2 regions of the Halomonas sp. 3A7M genome follow, and region 1 is predicted to be linked to the other one. Evidence: predicted binding sites of a transcription regulator. Region 1 holds the regulator's gene; the other holds the start of a gene.
The links. Region 1 encodes FNR, which switches genes on or off when oxygen is low (the NO sensors DNR and NnrR bind a similar motif). Its sites were predicted from a motif close to TTGATNTANATCAA; they were not measured.
Positions count from the first base shown of each region.

Region 1 (7,765 bases):
AGTGAACTTAAAGAAGGCGACCGCGTGCTCATCAAGCCCGGTCATGGCGTTCCCGCTGATGGCATTATCGAAGACGGCGAATCCAGCCTTGATGAGTCGATGCTGACCGGTGAGTATTTGCCAGTGACTCGACGGGTAGGCGAAAGCGTGGTGGGTGGCAGCCAAAACATGGAAAACCCGCTCACCATAAAGGTAACCCATGCTGGCAATAGCGCCAGAGTGGCCGGTATTGTCGATTTAACCGATCGCGCCTTTGCAAGTCGCCCACGACTTGCCCAGATGGCGGCGCGTATGGCGCACCTGTTTGTATTACGGCTGCTGATCGTTACCGCGTGTGTCACTGTAGCATGGTGGTTTATTGATCCGTCTCGTGTGCTATGGGTGCTACTCTCGGTATTAGTAGTCACCTGCCCTTGTGCACTGGCACTGGCCACCCCTACTGCGCTGACAGCAGGACATGGCCAATTGCGCCAGCGAGGCGTACTCATTACACGTGCTGACGCGATCGAATCACTCTCCAACGTCACCCGCGTGATTTTTGATAAGACCGGTACGCTGACCCGCGGCGAAATGCAGCTAACCCAAACGTATCCTATTGACCAACAGCATCTCGCCCACAGCGAGACGACGCTCAGTGAAGAGCGTGCCCAAGCCATCGCAGCGGCGCTAGAGGCACACTCTGAACACCCCATTGCCAGGGCTTTTCGCCCATTTCGGGATGCCACTCTGCAGGCACGCAACGTCAAAAGTGTGACCGGAAGCGGGCTAGAAGGCACTTTGAACGGCGCAACATGGCGATTAGGTAAACCCGATTTTGCGACGACAACCGCGCTGCCCCAGCCAGGCACCGGCCAGTGGCTTTTGCTCAGTGAAAACAACGCACCACGTGCCTGGTTCAAGCTGCACGATGGCGTTCGTGAAGATGCGGCTCAAACCGTTGCCGCACTTCAAGCCCGTGGACTGAAAGTAGAACTACTTTCTGGTGACACGCAAGAAGCGGTAGAAAGCTTGGCAGAACAGCTCAATATTACCACGTGGCACGCTGGCAGATCGCCTGAGGGCAAGCTGGCGCGATTACGTGAGTTACAAGCCAGCGGTGAGCGTGTCGTGATGATCGGTGACGGTATCAATGATGTGCCGGTATTGGCTGGCGCTGACGTTGCCATTGCTATGAATGGCGCCACAGATCTTGCCCGGACCCGCGCCGACGCGATACTGCTCAGTCCACGCCTAATGCGTATTTTTGAGGCGATTGATATTTCCTGCGCCACACGCCGAATTATGCGTCAAAATATGCTGTGGTCGGTTTGCTACAATTTTTCGGCACTGCCTTTAGCAGCAATGGGCTTAATTCCCCCCTGGCTCGCTGCGATTGGCATGTCGCTAAGCTCCCTGGTTGTGGTAGGTAACGCGCTGCGTCTCACTCGCTGGCGTACGCCGCCCGCCCCTCAGATTGCCCTATCAACACCGGTGATGGCATGACGATTTTATACTTACTGATTCCCCTTTCACTCACTCTTCTGGGCCTCGCGGTGTGGGCGTTTTTTTGGGCCGTGAAACACGGCCAATTTGACGATTTGGAAGGCCCAGCCCACCGCATCCTATTCGACGATGATGAGAATGACCTGACTCCCGAGCAGCGTGCCGCGCGTAAAAAAAGTGGCTCTTCTTCTCAAGATAACCAAGAGCCACCTGCATGAATCCTACGGGACTTGATTTACCGCCCCTGCTAGCCGCGTTTGTATTTGGCTTAATGGGCGGCGCCCACTGTATCGGCATGTGTGGCGGCATTATGAGCGCGCTGACCTTTGCCGTACCGCCTAGCATGCGACACCCTGCCCGCATGGGTGGGCTGCTGATTAGCTATAACGCCGGACGCATTCTCAGCTATATGGTGGCGGGTGCCATTGTTGCTGCACTTGGCACACTTATCTCACTTTCACCGTCTGCACGTGTTGCACTGCAGGCTTTCGCCGCATTGATGCTCATCCTAATGGCGCTCTATATCGCCAACTGGTGGAAAGGACTGCTGAAAGTAGAAGCGGTGGGAAGACACCTTTGGCGTTATATAGAGCCAGTAGGTAGACGCCTGATGCCTGTCGTGCATCTTCCTCAAGCCTTCGCCCTAGGGACGCTGTGGGGCTGGCTGCCCTGTGGTTTGGTTTACTCCATGCTAGCCTGGAGCTTAGCGATTGCAGACCCACTCGATGGCGCGCTGCTAATGGGTGCTTTTGGACTGGGTACACTCCCCGCTCTGCTGGCAACAGGACTTGCAGCACAGCAGTTAAGCCATTTAATTCGCCACCCTGCCACTCGCAGCGTCGCTGCACTGTCGATTATCAGTTTCGCCCTTTGGCAACTATGGACGCTTATCTCCCTAACAGCGCATTAGTCAGACCCTCCTATAGTTTGATATAGCTCAACGCATTCCAAGTGACACCGACGTAGCATGCCGAGAGAACACTGAGCGACGGCGCTCAGTCACTCCTTTTGTTTACTTCTCACTTCGGAGCGCTCGCCATGCCCGTTCATGCCACTGCTGCCTTCTCACCTACCAACACGGAAGTGTCTGGGGCTAATGCCTGGGATGAAGCGCTACTGCGTCGCTATGACAAAAGTGGCCCACGTTACACATCCTACCCAACAGCTCTCGCGTTTCATGAGCAGTTCAGCGCCGATGACTTTACTCAGGCGCTAGCGCGCAGTAACGAGAGCCACCGTCCGCTATCCCTATATGTGCATGTGCCCTTTTGTCGAAAAATTTGCTTCTACTGTGCTTGCAATAAAATCGCAACGAAGAATACCGCCCTTGCGGAACCTTACCTTTCTCGGCTAGATCGGGAAATGGTGCTCACTGCCCGCCATTTAGACACTTCACGCCCGGTGCAACAGTTACACTGGGGAGGTGGTACGCCCACATTTCTAACCTTGGCACAGATGGGAGACCTGATTGATCGCCTAGATGCCCGTTTTGGTTTATCTAGCTCAGCCGATCGCGATTACGCTATTGAAATAGACCCTCGCGAAGCAGACGTATTTACTTTGCGCCACCTACAATCTCTCGGCTTTAATCGACTAAGCCTTGGCGTACAGGATTTAAACCTGCAGGTACAAAAAGCTATCAACCGCGTACAACCCCGGGTACTCACCGAAACGTTAATGGAAGAAGCTCACCGTCTTGGTTTTCGCTCACTCAATCTTGATTTGATTTATGGGCTGCCATTTCAAACCGAAAAAAGCTTTGCCGAGACGCTAAACCAAGTCATCGAACTCAACCCCGCACGGCTGTCGGTATTTAATTATGCGCACATGCCCACCCGCTTTGCGCCACAGCGACGCATTAACGAAACGGACCTTCCCAGCGCTGATGAAAAGCTGGCTATTTTGCATACCACCATAGAAATGCTGACTAATGCAGGCTATGTGCATATTGGCATGGATCACTTTGCACGACCTGACGATAGCCTAGCGATTGCACAGCGCAACGGCACCTTACAACGCAATTTTCAGGGCTACTCTAGCCATGCACAGTGCGATTTAGTTGGCTTAGGCGTATCCGCTATATCACGGGTTGACGACGTTTACGCACAAAACCCGACTCAGCTTGGCCAATATGAAGCAGCCTTAGATCAAGGTAAGCTGGCAACCGTCAAAGGATTAAGGTTAAATAAGGATGACCTAATACGAAGAGACGTGATTGAACGGCTAATGTGCGACATGCACATTGATCTAGCGGCAGTTGGAAGGCGTTGGCACATCGATGCTAGTGATTATTTTTCCACCGCAATTGAGCAATTGAAGACAGCTGAGCAAGACGGTTTAATCACTCGCCATCGGCAAGTTATTAGCGCCACCCCCACTGGGCGGCTGCTGATTCGCCATTTGGCGATGGCCTTTGATGCTCGCATAGCTGACCAGCCGACTCAGCGCTACTCTAAGATTGTATAAGCTTGTTGAGACGTCTTGCCTCTGGGCCTATGATGGCTAACGAGAAAGGGAGAATGATATGCCACACCCCGCCAGCCAACGACGCTCACTACTGCAAGAGGCGCGCTGTCAGACCTGTAGCCTAAGCTCGCTGTGTCTGCCGCTTGCCTTAGAGCTTGAGGATATGGGCCAGTTTGATGCCATCATTCGCCGCCGCGCACCGCTCAAAAAAGGCGAGCCCCTGTTTCGCCAGGGCGATCACTTCACCAGTGTGTATGCCGTCCGCTCAGGCAGCCTGAAACAGGTGACCAGCGAAGGGAACGGCAATGATCAGCTGACAAATTTCTACCTTCCCAGCGAACTAGTGGGATTGGACGGAATTGATGAAGAGCACTACCCCGGTAGCGTCATTGCACTGGAAACCACAACGGTATGTGAAATTCCATTTGATCGCTTGGACCTGCTTTCCGAAGAACTGCCCGAACTACGTGGCCAGCTTTATCGGAGCATGAGCAAAGAATTGCGGGATGACCGGCGCATGATGCGCTTGCTATCGCGTAAGACGGCCGATCAACGACTAGCCAGCTTTTTAGTCACCCTTTCAGACCGTTTTCGTCGACGTGGATACTCGCCTTATAGCTTCAGACTCTCCATGTCCCGCGCCGACATCGGCAATTACTTAGGCTTGGCGGTAGAGACGGTCAGCCGTATTCTTAGCCGCTTTCAACAGCAAGAGGTGGTGGCTGTTTCAGGGCGCGAGGTTAATATTTTAGATATGCGGCGCCTCATCACGCTAACTGAAGAGGAAGAACAGTCGGCTAGTCCACGCTAAGCGCCTGAATACGCCCTTCCATCAACGCCGCTTGTTTGGCTTCAAGGCCAGCAAAGTCAAATAAACGGCGGTCTGCTAGCTGGGAAGGCGCTACATTGGTCACCGCTTTAAACATGCTCTCTAGACGTCCTGGATGTTTTTTATCCCACTCAGCCAACATATCTTTGACAACTTGACGCTGGAGATTGGGCTGAGAGCCACATAAGTTGCAGGGAATAATCGGGAATTCCATTAGCCGAGCAAACTCTGCAATATCAGCCTCTTTGCAGTAGGCAAGGGGGCGAATGACAATATTCTTGCCATCGTCAGATAAAAGCTTGGGAGGCATTGCTTTCAAAGTGCCACCAAAGAACATGTTAAGAAATAACGTTTCTAAAATATCTTCACGATGATGCCCTAGGGCAATTTTCGTAGCCCCAATTTCCTCGGCAAACCCATAAAGAGAGCCACGTCTTAGTCGTGAGCAGAGCGCGCAGGTCGTTTTTCCTTCCGGGGTTTTCTCTTTCACCACCGAGTAGGTGTCACGCTCTAGAATGTGGTATTCAACCCCCATTTTATTTAGGTATTGGGGCAACACATGCTCCGGGAAGCCTGGCTGTTTTTGATCCATATTGACGGCGACCAGAGAGAAATTAACCGGCGCGTTGCGCTGCAGGTTAAGCAGTATCTCCAGCATCGTATAGCTATCTTTGCCGCCAGACAGGCACACCATCACCTTGTCACCTTCACCAATCATTTGATAATCAATGATGGCGTTGCCAACCTCTCGCCGTAAGCGCTTTTGTAGCTTATTAAATTCACGCTTCTGTTTAGCGGCGTGATGCTCGGATGGTGTCTGTGCGCTATTAACAGCAGGGCTGTCAACAGAAACAGTATCAGGCGCTGCGGGGTCAAAATAGTCAGGTTGTAGCATGGTGTAGGCACTGCCGATGGTAGAAGAAGCAGCGGGCATTCTAACAAGACTCACCACGTCCACCCAAGATAAACCCGTGGATTCATCCCATGAGGGTAGTAACGACTATCCCTGCTGGGCGATCTCGCGCTGCAAACGCAGATATAAAAGCGCGCTTGCGGTTGCATCCCCCAGCACTCCCATCCACTGAAGAGCGGGCATTTGCCAACGAGCGAGCGCTTCCGTCAAGTGGCCGTTCGTCTCACACTGCGGATGTAAGCGACGCAGTTGGCGATAGTGTAGCTTACCAACATCGACCTGGGCATTGGGCAAACCAAATCCCAACCCTGCTTTAAACAAAAGATTAAGGTGTTCCACCGAGCGGCCTAACTGCCAACCAATTAGCGGCCGATTACCGATGAATTCAGCTAGCGCCCCAAGATGCTCAGCGTTAGGCGCCAGCACCGTGTCCGTCGCATACAGCTGATGATGTCGCCGCAGCGCGGGGGCGTTGTTGTTCTGCTCTTCTGCCAGGGTAGCCACCCAGGCTCGGCTGGTCTGCACTCTCCCTGGGCTTAAGACAACAGCAGCGACGCTGACCACCGGCGCTTGGCCTGGGCTAGCCTGGCAGGCAAGCGCCACCATTTCCTCCCCCATGTAGGGCTGAAACAGCCATGCGTAGGGGGAATCTGCCCAGCGTCGGCGGTCGCTTTCGCGCTGCATTAATGTACGCAGCGAGCCACTGAGTAGTGACATATGCCGGTCTAACAAGCGCATTCCGCTCACGAATACTCCAAATGATAACGATGGGAGAGCCGCTGCTTAAAATCTTTTACGATATGCAGCGCCTCACGCAGCAGATCACGCTCAAGGGACGAGAGTTCTTGCACCACCACACGGTTGCTGCGCTGCTGAGTCGACGCTTCTGCTGTCTGCAACTGCTGCTTTAAACGTAGTTCGGTAAACAGCGCCAGCGCCTCGCCCAGGTCATCCGCAAAACGGCGATCAAGACGACCATCTTCTGCTAAAGCGTCCAGGCGATCTAAGGTGGAAGTAGCATTAATGCGTCGCTCGAGGGCCATTGTGCGCACCCCATGAACAATGGGAAAAATACCGCCTTTTTTAATATCGATCCCATGCTGGGGCTTTTTTAAGGAGCCAAATAGCGTTAGCGGTGTTGAGAAACGCAGTGCAGCGCGCGCAAAGTAGGACAGCAATAGCTCATCCCGTGAGCAGCGTTCAAACAGCTCCGCACGCACGCTGTCTAGCAATTGCGGATTACCAGCCACACCATGGGCATCCAGTAAAATCGCCAGCTTCATTAGGCTATCGCCATCTCTTGCACTCACCCATTTAGCAATGTTGTTTTTCCATTGCGACACAGTGCCAACCCATTCAGGATTAGACACCATGATATTACCTGGGCATGGTGGGTAGCCGAGCTGAATCAGCGTTTGGGTAAGCGCATTCATGTCTTCGGCAAGCGAAGGCCATTGGCTGTCATCGGCTAAAATCAGGCCATTATCTTGATCTGTTTTAAGAATTTGTTCGCCGCGCCCTTCACTACCCATCACCATTAGGCAACTTTGGGAGTGATACTGCTCAGGAATAACAAATGACCACGCTTTATTGATGATTCGGCCATTCAACGCGGCCAGTAGGTCCATGGCAAAACGTAGTTTGACCCCTTGCGCCATAAGCGCATTCACCAATTCTGGCGTACGTTGGCTGGCAGCCGCCAATGCTTCTAAGCTACTTGCCTGCTCCACCTGCAGACTAACGACATAGCTACGGCTCGAAAAATAGCTAAGGACATCCGTTAGCTCCACCACCCCTTTCAGGGCGCCCTGTTCCATCACCACCACCCGCGTTACTTTATGCCGCGTCATCAGCACGAGCGCTTCAAATAAGTATTGATGGGGGGTAACGGTTACCAACGAGAAATGGGCCACATCCTCAACGGGCGCTGTATGCTCAAAGTTGTTCAGCACCACACCATTGAGCAAATCGGTTTTGGTGACAATGCCAAACTCCCCCTGGGTTTTGACTAGCAAACTATCTGCATGGCTATCGTTGAGCTGACGCACCGCGCTGGCAATATCTGTCGATGCATC
Region 1 covers NZ_JABUZD010000174.1:159,837-167,601, forward strand. Annotated here, with positions in the region: gene INT19_RS18780 (heavy metal translocating P-type ATPase) at 1-1,482, shown strand, start outside; gene ccoS (cbb3-type cytochrome oxidase assembly protein CcoS) at 1,479-1,700, shown strand; gene INT19_RS18790 (sulfite exporter TauE/SafE family protein) at 1,697-2,392, shown strand; gene hemN (oxygen-independent coproporphyrinogen III oxidase) at 2,521-3,948, shown strand; gene fnr (fumarate/nitrate reduction transcriptional regulator Fnr) at 4,007-4,759, shown strand; gene ttcA (tRNA 2-thiocytidine(32) synthetase TtcA) at 4,746-5,711, opposite strand; gene INT19_RS18810 (DNA polymerase III subunit epsilon) at 5,778-6,428, opposite strand; gene INT19_RS18815 (putative nucleotidyltransferase substrate binding domain-containing protein) at 6,434-7,765, opposite strand, start outside.

Region 2 (7,765 bases), on a different contig from region 1:
ATGACGTTGATGGGGGGGAGCTCCGAGAAACGCAGAATAGGGTAGCCGCCCCACTCTTTGCTGGTCGGTAAACCATCCTCAAAGGTCACCCGCTCCTTTAACGTGCGGCTGAGCATTTGGATCACATTGCCATGCACCTGATGGCGAACGCCTGCGGGGTTCACCATTAAGCCCGCATCCTGACCTACATATAAATTCTCGACGACAATCCGTCCACTCTTCACATTGACTTTAAGCTCAATTACCCAGGCGGCGAGCGCGGCGCCAAAGCCGGGGAATTTGCTATGCACGTACTGGGCGTAAGCGAAGCCTCGGCCGTAGCGCCACTCACCCTCGCTTCTTGGGTTGGTGTTAGCGATGCTGGGCTTCCAGTTCGCACGTTCGGCTAACGCTTCGACAAGTTCGCAAGCGCGATTATCGGCTAAATAGCGCAACCGGTAGGTGACTGGATCTTCATTTGCTAAATAGGCAAGCTCATCAATATAGCTTTCGTGGGCGAAGGTGCTGGGCAATGCCGAGACGCCACGTAGCCAGGAGGCGCGCACCAGAGTCGGGACGTCGTCGCAGACTATTTGGCGATGAGGGTAGCGGTAGGGTGGCACCGACGTTCTATCTCCCATCTCAAAGGGGATATCAATAGGCGAGGCAGCACCGGTTAGCAGTAGTGCCAGGGTGGGCGCACTGTTAGAGGGGTAGCGCGTATTAAAGCGATAGCCTGCCGGGCTGCCATCTGCATTTAAACCGCCCTGGATCGCCATATACTGAGCAGCTCCTTTAGGCTCCCAGGTGTGCTCCTGCTCACGGGTGAGTTGCACACGGACGGGGCGGCCAACCGCCTGAGAGAGTAGTACAGCATCCGCGCCAACATCGTCGGCGCAATTGCGCCCATAGCAGCCCGAGGTTTCCATGCGGGTAATGGTGATAACGCCTTCGTCTAAACCGGTAAGGCGGGCGAGATCGGCGCGCAGGCTGTGTGGATTTTGGGTGCCCGACCATACGTGCAGGCCATCTTCATTGGCATCGGCGACGGAGCACGAAGGGCCAATGGAGCCGTGCAGCTGGAAAGGCCACACATAGTGACGATTGAGCGGATATTGCGCGGCGGCTAGCGCATTGTCGAGATCACCCTCATCGAGGAGTATGCGCTGCTTGTTGGGTAAGTCGAGCAGTGCTTGCTCTATGTTGTCCAACTGAGGCAAGCCTTCGATGGGGCGCCACTGGATCTTGAGCTGTTTGGCTGCGGCAGCAGCCTGTTCTTCACGTTCGGCCACCACACCAACAAAGTCACCGACCACCACGACACTGACCACGCCTGGCAAATGTGCCACGGAGCTTTCATCAACCGCGATTAAACTGTTGCCAATAAAGTCGCCGTTATCATGGCCTACATAAGGCGGGCGAATCACTCGCCCATGCAGCATATCGGGCAGGCGTAGGTCGTGGATAAAGGTCAATTGCCCGGTGGCCTTGGCGGGTATATCCACGCGAGAGGTCGATTGGCCGACCAGGGTATAGTGGCTGACCGGCTTAAGCGGCACCTCATCGGTAAGCTTTAATGCATGACGGGTCCCCCGCAGCAACTCTCCAAAGCTCACGGATGAGTGGTTATCATCACTGGGCATAATAGCGCCGTTTTGGCAGCTAAGTAGTGAGCGCTCAGTGTCAAAGTGCTTTGCTGCCAGTGTTAATAGATACTCCCGCGCTTGAGCCGCCGCGCGGCGTAGAGGTTCGGCAGTGATTTGAATCGACGCACTAGCAATAGTGGGGCCTTGGTTGGGGGCTTCAACAGAGTTGCCCAGCACCATGGTAACGCTGTCGAACGCGACGCTAAGCTCTTCCGCAACAATTTGAGCGAGCGCCGTGCGTATACCGGTGCCCAAGTCTACGTGGCCGTTGAAAGCCACGATGTGGCTATCGCTCAGCACGGCAATAAATATCTCAGGCTCATGGGGAGTGAAGTTTGAGTGTGTACCTGGCTGTCCGGGCGCGGGCTTAGGGGGTGTAACCGGGTCGCGATAGATCACCAGAACATCAGATCCATACAGCAGTGACTCTCTTGTATAGTCTGATTTATCGGCCATGCTTGCCTCCCACGCTAGCGTTTTAAGTAATCAGTGCAGATGAATTTGAGGTGATCAACGAGCAATAACTAAGGTAAAATTGTAGCGTGTACGCCATAAAAGCATGGTGAATTGATCCAGCGCAAGCCGTATTTAATACGTTGATGCATCATTTTGTTAACCAGTGCCATACTCGATACACGTCGTCGCTAATAGATTAAGGAGATGGAATGACAACGGATAGTGCGCTCAAACACTCGTCTTCCGGCGAGCACCCCACGCCTTCAGAGCAGGGGTATGATTTTTCTGAGCAAGTAGGCCATCTACTGCGTAAAGCCTACCAGCGGCATACGGCTATTTTTCAGCGCTACAGCAGTGATAAACAGCTTACGGCCATTCAGTTTGTCACGCTGTGTACGGTGATGGAGCGAGGTCCCAGCTCGTTAACCGACATCGTTAACGCCACGGCGATTGATCCAGCCACCATCCGTGGCGTCATTAAACGCCTTAAAGCACGTGAGTGGATCTCGCTCACCACCGACCCCAATGATCAACGCAAAGTCATGGTAGTGATCACCGAGCCTGGGGAGACATTAGTCGAGGGCATGGTGCCCAGTGCCAAGCAAATTAGCGATCAGACCATGAAAAATCTCAATCCGGCAGAGCGGGTTGCTTTAATGCACCTGCTGGAAAAAATGAACGCGGACGGATGACACAGCTGAGGTGCCCGCTTCACTTGCGTTTTCGGGCACTCCTAACGCTTCATTAAGTAACCCAGTGTTTCATCCAGTCTAATTACATCCCCATATTTGCTATCGATATCAAACAGGTTGGCTTCATGGGGCGCGGGGTGGCGATCGCCCACGCAATCACGTACCACCATCACCCGAAAGCCGTGCTGTACGCCGTCAACGGCGGTGGCGCGAATGCAGCCGCTGGTGGAACAGCCGGTAATGATCAGCGTATCGACGCCCATGGCGACCAGCGTGAAGGCAAGCGAAGTACCAAAGAAGGCGCTGGCGTACTGCTTGGTCATTATCAGCTCATCTTGATGGGGGGCCACCTCGGGGCAGAACTCGGCGTAAGGGTTGCCCGCCACCATCGCCCGCATTACCGGCGACTTCTTGACCCAAATGCCACCATCAATTTGATCCGGGGCGTGATAAAGGATGTTGGTGTGGATGACTGGCGTGCCAGTGCGCCGTGCGGTATTGAGTAGCGGTGGCATATTGGCCACCGCATCCACCACGCCCTGGGCAAATAGCGGCGAGCCTGGCGTGGTGTAGCCTTGCATAAAATCAACCACCAGCAGTGCGGGCCTTTTGCCAAAGCCAATGCGTCCATCCCACACGCCCTTGTAGTTGTCCGAGGCCGTATTATCAGTATTGTGCTGCGACATGGTCGTCTCCTTAATCAGCACTCTAGATCGTTAATCAGCACCTGATCTCGTTAGTAAGCCCCTGACAAGAGAGCACCCGCGCCCGGTACGATGGGTTCCAGGTCGAGTGCCTTGAGCATGGCGTAGGTGGTCGCGATAGCTGCGGTCACCACTGGCTTACCGGTCAGGGCTTCAACCTTGGCAACGGCCGGTAGCGATGGCATTTGTACACAGGCCGACAAGACGATCGCATCCACGTTACTTAAATCGAGGCTGGCGACGATTTCGGGGAGATTGGCGGGATCGTGGCGAGCGACATCCAGGTTATTGGGGATCTCAAGCGCCCGGTAGTCGAGCACCTCAATGCCTTCCTGACGGATGTAGTCGACCACCATTTCGGTCAGCGGCTTCATGTAAGGCGCCACTACCACCACACGTTTGGCTTTCATCACACCCAGGGCATCAACCAGCGCACCGGCGCTGGTGACCACCGGCGTGTCGCAGCCATTCTCTTCGGTGCGGCTGCGCAAACGCTTTTGCGACGCTCGGTGGTAGCCGGGCCCCATCGCCATAATGGCAACCAGGCAGGCATACCCCATCACATCCACTGCTGCATCGGAGAGCTCCAAGGCACAGCGGTCAGACTCCGCATCCATCGCGGCCAGCTCGTCCTTGCTGACGGTTTTCATACGCATGCGGCTGGAGTGGAAGGTAAAGCGCTCCGGGCGGATTAACTGCCGCGCCGTAAGCATGGCGGGTATTTCGGTCTCCATGGTGATATTGGAGCTGGGGACGATTTGGCCGATGCGGTAGGTCTTGGTGCTCTGAGTCATGATTATTGGCCTTGGTTAGAGTTGTGTGCCCAGGAAGTCTTCAAACGCGGCAAAAAAGCCGTCGAAGTCATCCCAAGGAATCATATGGCCCGCCTGTACCGCGGTTGTGATGCGAATGGTCGGCAACAGGTCGAGAATCTCAGCGCGGTCTTCATCCTGGATAACCCCGCCCTTGCCTGCACACATCAGTAGCGTGGGCACTTTGATAGCGGGGAAGTCCTGGTGGATATCGACGCTGTGGAACTCTTCAAACGCCTGAACAATGGCGGGCTCAAAGCAAGTGTGTAACCACTCGGCGCGTAACCGCAGCTGCTCGTCGCTCCAGGTGGGGCAGTAGTGGCGCATGGTTTCGATGTCTGCGCCCCGGGTGCAGTCGCGAATCGAGTCTACATACCAGGGCAGCTTGCTGGGGTACTCACGGCGCCCTGGCCCTGAAACCGGTGGGTCGATAAGTACCAGTTTGTCGATGCCCTTGGCGCCGCGATTCATGGCGCGCAGCGCAAAGCGCGCCCCCATGGAGTGGCCCGCCAGAATGACGTTGCTTAAACCGAGCGCATCAATAAAGGCGATCACATCGTTGGCACAGGTGTCGGTGTCATAAGCAAGTTCAGGCCCGGTGGACGACAAGCCACGCCCACGGACATCCAGCACATAAGTGTCGAAGTGCTGGCCCAGGCGCTCGGCCACAAAGCCCCAGGTAATCGCCGGGCTGGTGATGCCGGGGATTAGCACCAGCGGCTGGCGCGCTGTCTCGGCGCTGTCACCAAAGCGCAGGTAGTGCTGACGAATTCCATTGGCGTGTACGTTGGCGCCATAGAGATAGGTGCTGCTCATGCTGGGCTCCCTTGACTGGTGGGTTGCTTCAGCGGTACTTCAAAGGGGTCATAGGCGAATACCCAGGCCGGGTCTTCGTCTTCCCGTAACCAGGTATTGTCGTGGGAAACCTGCTGAACCCGCGAAGCGCGTTCAAAACGGTTGGTGCGGTAAAGTTCGAATGCTTGCTGGTAGTTTTTGGCGCCCACTTCTTCCAGGCAGCGTACCAGCATGGCGGCGTCTTCAATGGCCATGGCCGCGCCCTGGGCCATATGAGGCTTCATCGGGTGGCAGGCATCGCCCAGCAGCACCAGTCGATTTTCATGCCACAGTGGCAGCGGGTTGCGCTCCAGCAAGGGCCATTTGGTAACGGTTTCAGTGCAGTCAATTAGTGCTTGTACGGTGGGATGGTAACCCTCGAATGCTTTGCGCATCTCTTCCCGGGAGCTGTCGACGAAGGAAGTGCCGTGGCTCCAGTCGGGTTCAGGCACGCCAGTCACGTAGTAATACTCCTTCTCGTCGCCGGTCACGAAGTAGACCATCATGTGGCGGTCTTCCGACCACCACTTCACGCAGGCTTCGAAATCCAGGTCGTATGCCTTGAGTTTTTCGGCAGAGATAATGGCTCGGTGAGCAACCCAGCCGCTATAGATTGGCGCCTCCGGACCCAGCAGCTTCTCGCGCAGTCGCGAATTGACCCCATCGGCGCCGATCACCAGGTCGGCCTCTTCTGTCGTACCGTCAGCGAAGGTCATGACGACCTTGTCGCCGCTGTCGTCGACATCGACCAGGCGCTTATCGAAATAAAGATTGTCCTGGTCGAGCGTGCTGACCATTAATTCGTGCAGATCGCCACGGTGTACGGTGATATAGGCTGCGCCATAGTTTTCGCGCGCAAACTCGCCTAGCGGGATACGAGACTGGTACTCGCCGGTCATGCCGTTGCGGCTGAACCAGTAATCGGGGTGTGAGCCCATGGTATTGAGCTTCTCTTCAATGCCAATGCGGCGCATTACTTTCATCACGTTGGGGCCAAGGTGAATGCCTGCCCCAAGGCGCGCAAACGCGGGTGCCTGTTCGTACACCTTGGTGGGGTAACCCGCTTTCTGCAGTAGCGCGCCTGCAGCGGCGCCGCCAAGGCCCGCGCCAATAACGGCTATGGTGGGTTTATTGTTCATATTCTGGTTTCCTCGCTGTTTTATTCGCCTATCACTCGTTTCTGCATGCGTTCGCGAATGCTATAAAACAACGTATACACCATTTATTTTTTGGTCAAGAATTAGTTTTGAAATTATTTTTAAACGAAAAAAAAGCGGTGTTTTTATTTAAATATATGAATTTAATGTATTTACAGCTGTTTTTTTGGTTTTATGCAAAAACTTGAAAAACGCATCCATTGAGTGCTATACGTTTATTAGGCTTGTTTTTATAGCGTACACACCTTTAGTGCTCGGTGGGTGTTAGCTCTGCACTTAGCTGGTGCAAGTCGATTGGCCGTATATGAAAGGGAGATGAAAATAGGCTGGATGAAGGTGCTACGAAGCGTGTTTGGCAGGCAGTACTTATTAGTAATATCTAAGTCATATCCAAGCCCTATTCAGAGCAAGAGGGCGGGCTTAACAATAACGATGATGATCCCCTATGACGCTAAAGCTAACTATCAATGGGCACGAACACGAGTTGGCCGTGCCGCCACAGACACCATTGCTCAATGTGCTGCGTAACGACCTAGCGCTCAATGGGCCTAAGTATGGCTGTGGTTTGGGTGAGTGTGGGGCATGCAGCGTATTGATTGATGGCATGGCCGCACGCACCTGCGTGCTGCCCGTGTCTGCTGCTGTTGGTCATGAGGTAACCACCCTTGATGGTCTTTCCCATGGCGATGAGCTTGATCCTGTACAGCAAGCCTTTATCGATGCTCAGGCAGCCCAGTGTGGCTACTGTTTGAACGGTATGATCATCACTATTCGTGCGTTGCTAAATCATAATGCCCACCCCTCTGCGCATCAGATTCGCACCGCTTTAGAGCATAACCTCTGCCGATGTGGCACCCATGTTGAAATTCTCCAGGCAGCGGAGCGTGCCGTGGTTATTAACGCGGCCGCGTTGCAGGAGGCTTCTCATGAGTGAAGGGGCGGTGCTCCATGGCCAGCAAAAACAGGCCGACATCCCCGCGCTGCTAGAGAAGGCACGTTTTGGTGTCGTGGTGCGTCCACCTTACTACCGGTGGAATGGCGAGCGTTTTGAGAGTGATCGCTTGGTTGGCGTCGATCGCAGTAGCATTGCCTCACTCTCTGGCTCTATTGAAGTCGTGGTGGACGGGAATTTTGTGGCGGTGGTTGCCGATAGTTTGGCCTTGGCGACCGACGCCGCTAAACAGTTGAAGATTGAGTGGCAGGCCGTTCACCAGGCATCCGAAAAAGTGCCTGAAGGAGGTCAAGGGCCCTCTGAGTCGCCTCTTGTAAAGCCTAACCAGTCGTCCATGCATTCGAACCATGCGTATGGCTGGCCGAGTCGCATGCGCTGGGGCAATCACCCCAGTTGGGTAATTGCCGATTGTCGCGACCAACAATTGAGCGTGTGGGGGCAAACCGTCACCCCTGCGGCGCTGAAACAGGATTTAAGCCGGTTAACCGCGCTGGATATTAGCCAGATTGAGCTTTACAGCGCCGACGGTAAGC
Region 2 covers NZ_JABUZD010000171.1:47,097-54,861, reverse strand. Annotated here, with positions in the region: gene INT19_RS17835 (xanthine dehydrogenase family protein molybdopterin-binding subunit) at 1-2,081, opposite strand, end outside; gene INT19_RS17830 (MarR family winged helix-turn-helix transcriptional regulator) at 2,291-2,773, shown strand; gene INT19_RS17825 (N-carbamoylsarcosine amidohydrolase) at 2,815-3,459, opposite strand; gene INT19_RS17820 (maleate cis-trans isomerase family protein) at 3,510-4,271, opposite strand; gene INT19_RS17815 (alpha/beta fold hydrolase) at 4,287-5,105, opposite strand; gene INT19_RS17810 (FAD-dependent monooxygenase) at 5,102-6,262, opposite strand; gene INT19_RS17805 ((2Fe-2S)-binding protein) at 6,726-7,214, shown strand; gene INT19_RS17800 (c-type cytochrome) at 7,207-7,765, shown strand, end outside.
Region 2: the regulator FNR is predicted to act here: its motif matches at 2,193-2,206, upstream of INT19_RS17835 (xanthine dehydrogenase family protein molybdopterin-binding subunit).